Lichenicola cladoniae: one gene and its partner. Each later gene encodes a partner of the first gene's protein in a complex. Links are inferred from orthologs where the notes say so. Each region holds a gene or a part of one and is shown on either strand. Other genes may lie near its edges.

What was found. The genes of interacting proteins can lie anywhere in the genome.
Region 2: the proteins of accD (region 1) and HN018_RS07980 are in contact, whole or in part, in a solved structure (PDB 8UXZ), measured with the Escherichia coli proteins. The link is inferred for Lichenicola cladoniae from one-to-one orthologs.

Annotation. Positions count from the first base shown.
Region 1 is NZ_CP053708.1:4,692,011-4,695,103, reverse strand. Bases 94-3,093 are described here. They hold accD (acetyl-CoA carboxylase, carboxyltransferase subunit beta), read left to right. Parts: upstream 94-1,152; coding sequence 1,153-2,034; downstream 2,035-3,093. Other genes in these bases: HN018_RS21280 (bifunctional folylpolyglutamate synthase/dihydrofolate synthase), read left to right, coding at 2,038-3,093; trpA (tryptophan synthase subunit alpha), read left to right, coding at 305-1,156; trpB (tryptophan synthase subunit beta), read left to right, coding at 94-308. In the rest of the region: more of trpB, read left to right, coding at 1-93.
Region 2 is NZ_CP053708.1:1,731,284-1,734,333, reverse strand. Bases 94-3,050 are described here. They hold HN018_RS07980 (acetyl-CoA carboxylase carboxyltransferase subunit alpha), read right to left. Parts: upstream 2,089-3,050; coding sequence 1,099-2,088; downstream 94-1,098. Other genes in these bases: HN018_RS07975 (tyrosine recombinase), read right to left, coding at 2,101-3,050; HN018_RS07985 (HAD family acid phosphatase), read left to right, coding at 361-1,080; HN018_RS07990 (phospholipase D-like domain-containing protein), read left to right, coding at 94-349. In the rest of the region: more of HN018_RS07990, read left to right, coding at 1-93. UniProt on the Escherichia coli protein: Component of the acetyl coenzyme A carboxylase (ACC) complex. First, biotin carboxylase catalyzes the carboxylation of biotin on its carrier protein (BCCP) and then the CO(2) group is transferred by the carboxyltransferase to acetyl-CoA to form malonyl-CoA.

The sequences.
Region 1 (3,093 bases):
AGATCCAGGAAGCACATTCGATCAGCGCCGGGCTGGATTATCCCGGCATCGGGCCGGAGCATTCGTGGCTGCACGATATCGGCCGGGCCGAATACGTAGCGATCACCGACGACGAGGCGCTCGCCGCGTTCCAGCTCTGCACCAGCACCGAGGGCATCATCCCGGCGCTCGAATGCGCGCATGCCCTGGCGCACGTGGCAAAGATCGCGCCGGCGATGGGCAAGGACGAGATCATCGTGATGAATCTCTCCGGTCGGGGCGACAAGGACATCTTCACCGTCGCCGAGCATCTGGGCGTAAGCCTGTGAGCCGGATCGCCGCCCGGTTCGCCGCCCTCAGGCAGGCCGGTCGCGGCGCGCTGATCCCGTATCTCGAAGCAGGCGACCCTGACCTTGACACCGCGGCGGCTATCCTGCGCGGCATGCCGGGTGCCGGTGCCGACCTGATCGAGATCGGCGTTCCCTTTACCGATCCGATGGCGGATGGACCGACCATCCAGGCGGCGTCCAAGCGCGGATTGCTGGCCGGTGCGACGCTCGGCCGCACGCTGTCGATGGTGGCTAGCTTCCGCGAGCACGACGTCGACACGCCAATCATCCTCATGGGCTACCTGAACCCGATCGACAGCTACGGCCCTGCACGTTTTTGTGCCGATGCCGGGCGTGCAGGGGTCGACGGGCTGATCGTGGTGGACCTGCCGTCGGAAGAAGCCGACCTGCTGGAAAACCATGCCGCCGAGCATGGTCTCGACATCATCCGGCTGGTCGCCCCGACCACCGATGAAGTCCGGCTGCCCACCGTGCTCCAGGGCAGCTCCGGCTTCATCTATTACGTCAGCATCACCGGCGTGACCGGCACCCGTACCGCGTCCGAGGCCGATCTGGTCCTGGCCCTGCCGAACCTGCGCAAGGCGACCGACCTCCCGGTGGCGATCGGCTTCGGCATCCGCACTCCGGCCCAGGCGGCTGCGGCCGTCAGGGTGGCGGACGGTGCGGTGGTCGCCTCTGCCCTGATCGAGACGCTGGCGAAAAGCCTGGACCGGCACGGCCAGGCCGGTCCCGATACGGTAAGCCTGGTGCTCGACCAGGTCAGGATGCTGGCCGAGGGCGTCAGGACGGCACGCGTGGGCGCACAGGTTAAGGAAATCGTCGCATGAGCTGGCTGACCACTTACGTCCGGCCGAAGATACGCAACCTGCTCGGCAAGCGGGACGTGCCAGACAATCTCTGGACGCAGTGCGAATCCTGCAACCAGATGATCTTCAGCAAGGACCTGCAGAAGTCGCTGAACGTGTGCCCGCACTGCGGTCATCACATGCGCGCCCTGGTGAACGACCGGCTTGCCTGGACCTTCGATGACGGCCAGTTCACCCGCATCGAGCTGCCCAAGGCGCCGGCCGATCCTCTCGGCTTCCGCGACCAGAAGAAATACACCGATCGCCTCAAGGAAAACCGCACCAAGACGCATCTCGACGAGGCGCTGGTCGTGGCGCACGGCACCATCGTCGGTAACAAGGCCGTGGTCGCCGTCATGGCGTTCGAGTTCATGGCCGGCACGATGGGTGCGGCTCTAGGTGAAGGCATCGTCGCCGCCGCCCGGCTGGCCGTCCTGCAACAGGCGCCGCTGGTCATCTTCACCGCATCCGGTGGAGCCCGCATGCAGGAGGGCATGATCAGCCTGATGCAGATGCCGCGCACCACCATCGCCGTGCAGATGGTGAAGGAAGCGGGCCTGCCCTACATCGTCGTGATGACCAACCCGACCACCGGTGGCGTCACTGCGAGCTTCTCGATGCTGGGCGACATCCAGATCGCCGAGCCCAACGCCCTGATCGGTTTCGCGGGCCCCCGGGTGATCGAGCAGACGGTGCGCGAAACCCTTCCCGACGGCTTCCAGCGCTCCGAATACCTGCTGGCGCATGGCATGCTCGACATGGTCGTCCAGCGGTCCGAGATGCGCACGACGCTGGGCCGCCTGCTCTCCCTGCTCGGCACCAGGGATACGCTGGTCAAGGCTGCCGCCTACGCGGCCTAGCCCATGCTGTCGCCCGAGTTCAGTGGCCGTAGCGTTCTCGTGCTGGAGCGGCTGCAGCGGCTTTATCCGGCACTGATCGACCTCAGCCTCGGCCGGCTGGAAGCGCTGCTCGGCAAGCTGGATCATCCGGAACGGAAGCTGCCACCGGTCATCCACGTTGCCGGCACCAACGGCAAGGGCAGCACCTGCGCGCATCTTCGCGCGATCGCCGAGGCGGCCGGGCTCAGCGTGCACGCAACCACCAGCCCGCATCTGGTCGACGTCACCGAGCGGTTCCGGGTCGCCGGCCGACTGGTGACCGAGGCGCATCTGGTGGCGACGCTCGAGCGCATCGAGCACGTCAATGCCGGTGCACCAATCACCGTGTTCGAGGTGCTGACCGCCTGCGCGTTCCTGCTGTTTTCCGAAACGCCGGCGGACCTGGCCATCATCGAGGTGGGGCTCGGCGGCCGTTACGACGCGACCAACCTGCTCGCAGGCCCCGCCGCCTGCGCCATCGCATCATTGTCGATGGACCATGAAGGGTTTCTCGGGAACACCCTGGCCGGTATCGCACGGGAGAAGGCCGGCATCATCAAGCCGGGATCGCCGATCGTAACCGGGCGGCACCAGCCGGAAGCGCTGGCCGAGATCGTCGCGGAAGCCGATCGGCAACAGGCGCCGCTCCTGCTGCGCGACCGCGACTGGACCATCGAGCGCACCACGAACGCCGCGCAGCCGCTCCGCTACCAGGACCGGCATGGGGTGGTGGACCTGCCATTGCCCGGCCTGGACGGCCCGCATCAGATCGACAATGCCGGGCTGGCGATCGCCGCGCTGCGCGCATCGGGACTGGCACTTCCGGAGCATGCCTTCGCCGGCATCGCGCAGGCGACGTGGCCGGCACGGATGCAGCGCCTGACCGGCCGATTGGCGACGACCCTGCCGCCAGGCTGGGAGCTCTGGCTCGATGGCGGCCATAATCCCGGCGCCGGCCTGGCACTCGCGGCAACGCTCGACGGCTGGTCGGACCGGCCGGTGCATCTGCTGGTCGGCATGAAGCAGAGCAAGGACCCGGCC
Region 2 (3,050 bases), 3.0 Mb from region 1 along the record:
CGTCGCCGACTGGGCGCTGCACGAGCCGATGCAGTCCTACCTGAAGAGCCTGGCGGTCTTTCCCGGCATCACCGTGAAGTTCAGCAGCATTCCGCAGGCGCCGTCCGGCTTCATCCCGTATGCGCGGGTCGAGCACTGCAAGTATGCCGTGGCGGACGATGACAGCGTCTATGTCGGCACCGGCAACTGGGAATGGAGCTACTTCGCCACGACCGTGGACGCCTCGGTGTTCGTGCACGGCAAAGGCCCGGCCGCGACCCTGACCCGCATTTTCGAACGAGATTGGACGAGCCCGAACGTGACCCGGATCTCCGCCGGAACCACCTACACGCCGCCCCGTACCCAATGAGCCGCGCAACGGTGAAATGCGGACTCGCGGCGCTTCTCGTCGCGGGCCTGTTCGGCATCCAGGCTGCTCACGCCGATCCGGCACGGACGGTGATCGCGCCCTCGCCGGCAAGCTGGACCCAGCCCGCGAACATCGGCCGGCTCGAACTGCAGGCGACCGCCTATCACGATGGCGCCTACCTGCGAGACTTCGCCGCTGTCGACGACCAGGTCGCCGCGTGGCTCCGGGCCCAGGCGCCGCGCGTCTCGAAGCCCGCGCTGGTGCTCGACATCGACGAAACCGCCTTGTCCAACTGGGAGGAAATCAAGGCGAACGGGTTCGGCTTCTTTTCCGGCGGCAGTTGCGACCATCTGCCGCAGGGTCCGTGCGGCTTCACCGCCTGGCAGCGCGAGAGCAGGGCAACGGCACTGGCTCCGACGCTGGACCTGGTCGCGATCGCCCGCACACTCGGGGTCGCCGTGTTCTTCATCACCGGGCGTCACGATCCGGCCAAGGCCGATACTGCCGCGAACCTGCTGCGCGCCGGCTATCATGACTGGGCCGGCCTGTCGCTCGAACCGGAAGGTAGCCATTTCGCGTCCGCGGTCGACTTCAAGGCGCCGGTCCGGGCCACGATCGAGGCGCGCGGCTACACCATACTCGCGACTGTCGGAGACCAGCGTTCGGACCTGCTCGGCGGCCACGCGATGCGCGGCTTCCTGCTGCCGAACCCGTTCTACTTCATTCCGTAGCAGGCCGGGCGGGAGGGGTCAGTTCGACCCCAGCCGCCCCATCGCCAGATACTTGTCCCGGCGCTGCACCTTGAGGGCCGCCGGATCGAGCAGGCACAGGCCCGGCAGTGCGGCCGCGAGCGCATGACGGACAGACTCGATGGCGAGCTTGGGGTCACGTTGGGCGCCGCCGAGCGGCTCCTGGATGATCTCGTCGATCAGCTTGAACTGCTTGAGGTCCTGCGCGGTCAGCCGCAGCGCTTCCGCTGCCACCGTTGCCTGCGTGGTGTCGCGCCAGAGAATCGAGGAGCATGCCTCGGGCGTGATCACCGAGTAGATCGCATGTTCCAGCATGAACACCCGGTCGCCGGCTGCCAGCGCGATGGCGCCGCCGGAACCGCCCTCGCCGATCACCGTCGCCAGGATCGGCACCGGTGCGGACAGGCAGGCATCGATCGACCGGGCGATCGCCTCGGCCTGGCCGCGCGCCTCGGCATCGATTCCGGGGAACGCGCCGGGCGTGTCGATGAAGGTCAGGATCGGCAGCCGGAACCGGCTGGCGAGATCGATCAGCCTGACCGCCTTGCGGTAACCCTCCGGCCGGGCCATGCCGAAATTATGCCGCAGCCTGGTGTCGAGGTCGGACCCGCGCTCGGTGCCGATGACCACCACCGAACGGCCTTCGAACCGGCCCAGCCCGCCGACCACGGCCTCGTCCTCGGCGAAGGCGCGGTCGCCGGCCAGCGGCATGTAGTCGGTGATCAGGGCGCTGATGTAGTCGAGCGCATGCGGCCGCTGCGCATGGCGCGCCACCTGGACCTTCTGCCAAGGGGTCAGCTTCACGTACGTTGCCCGAAGCTGCTTCTCGGCCTTTTCCTCGAGCTTGGTGACCTCGTCGGCGATCGACAGGCCGCCAGCTTCACCCTGCGGGTGATCCGGATCGGTGGAGGACAGGGACATCTGCCGAAGCTCGTTGATCTTGTTCTCGAGCTCGGCGATGGGCTTTTCGAAATCGAGGAATTGGCGCATTGCCGCCGGGCTTTAGCACAGTTCCGGTGGTTGCGAAGTCCCACCCGTGGAAGCGCCGCCATTCGAAGCCTGGCTCCGTGCGGCCACCGCGAGCGGATGATGCAGCTCGACCAGGCGCTGCAGTCGTTCCGCCAGCACATGCGTATAGATCTGCGTGGTCGCGATGTCCGCATGACCCAGCAGCCGTTGCAGGCTGCGCAGGTCGGCGCCATGCGCCAGCATGTGGCTGGCGAACGAGTGTCGCAGCACATGCGGCGACAGATGGAGCGGATCCAGCCCGGCCCTGATCGCCGTCTCGTGCAGGACCAGGTCGAACCCCTGTCGCGTCATCGCCCGTTTCGGGTCGCGGCCGGCGAACAGGTACGGTCTATCGACCCGGCCCGGCGCCGAAGGAACGCGACTCGCGACCAGCTCCTGCGCCGCCTTCCGCGCCTCGTCGGACAACGGCACGATCCGTTCGCGCCCGCCCTTGCCGCGCACCAGCAGCACCTGCCCATCGCCGGAGAGCGCGTCGCGGCGGAGCGCCAGCATCTCCGAGATACGCAGCCCGGTCGCGTAAAGGATCTCGAGTGCCGCCAGGGCCAGTTTCTGCCGCCGCTCGGGCAGGCCGCCGGACGGACCGGCGGCGCGCAGCAAGGCCGCCACCTCGGCTTCGCTCAGGAAGCGCGGCAGGGTCTGGCCGGCCCGCGGCGCTTCCAGCTTCGCGGTCGGATCATCCTCCCGCAGTCCCTCGCGCGCCAGGAAGCGGTGGAACTGTCGCAGGCAGGACAATCTCCGGGCCGCCGTCCGTGCCGAAAGCCCGGCCCGGGCGAGTCCTGCCATATAGGAGGCCAGCGTGCTTGCCGATGCGCCCGACGCGCTCTCGCCGGCTGCAGTGGCGTGCGCCGCGAAGTCGGTCAGGTCGGCGTGGTAGGCCTTCAGGGTGTTCGGCGCAGCGCCGCGTTCGGCCGACAGCATCTCGA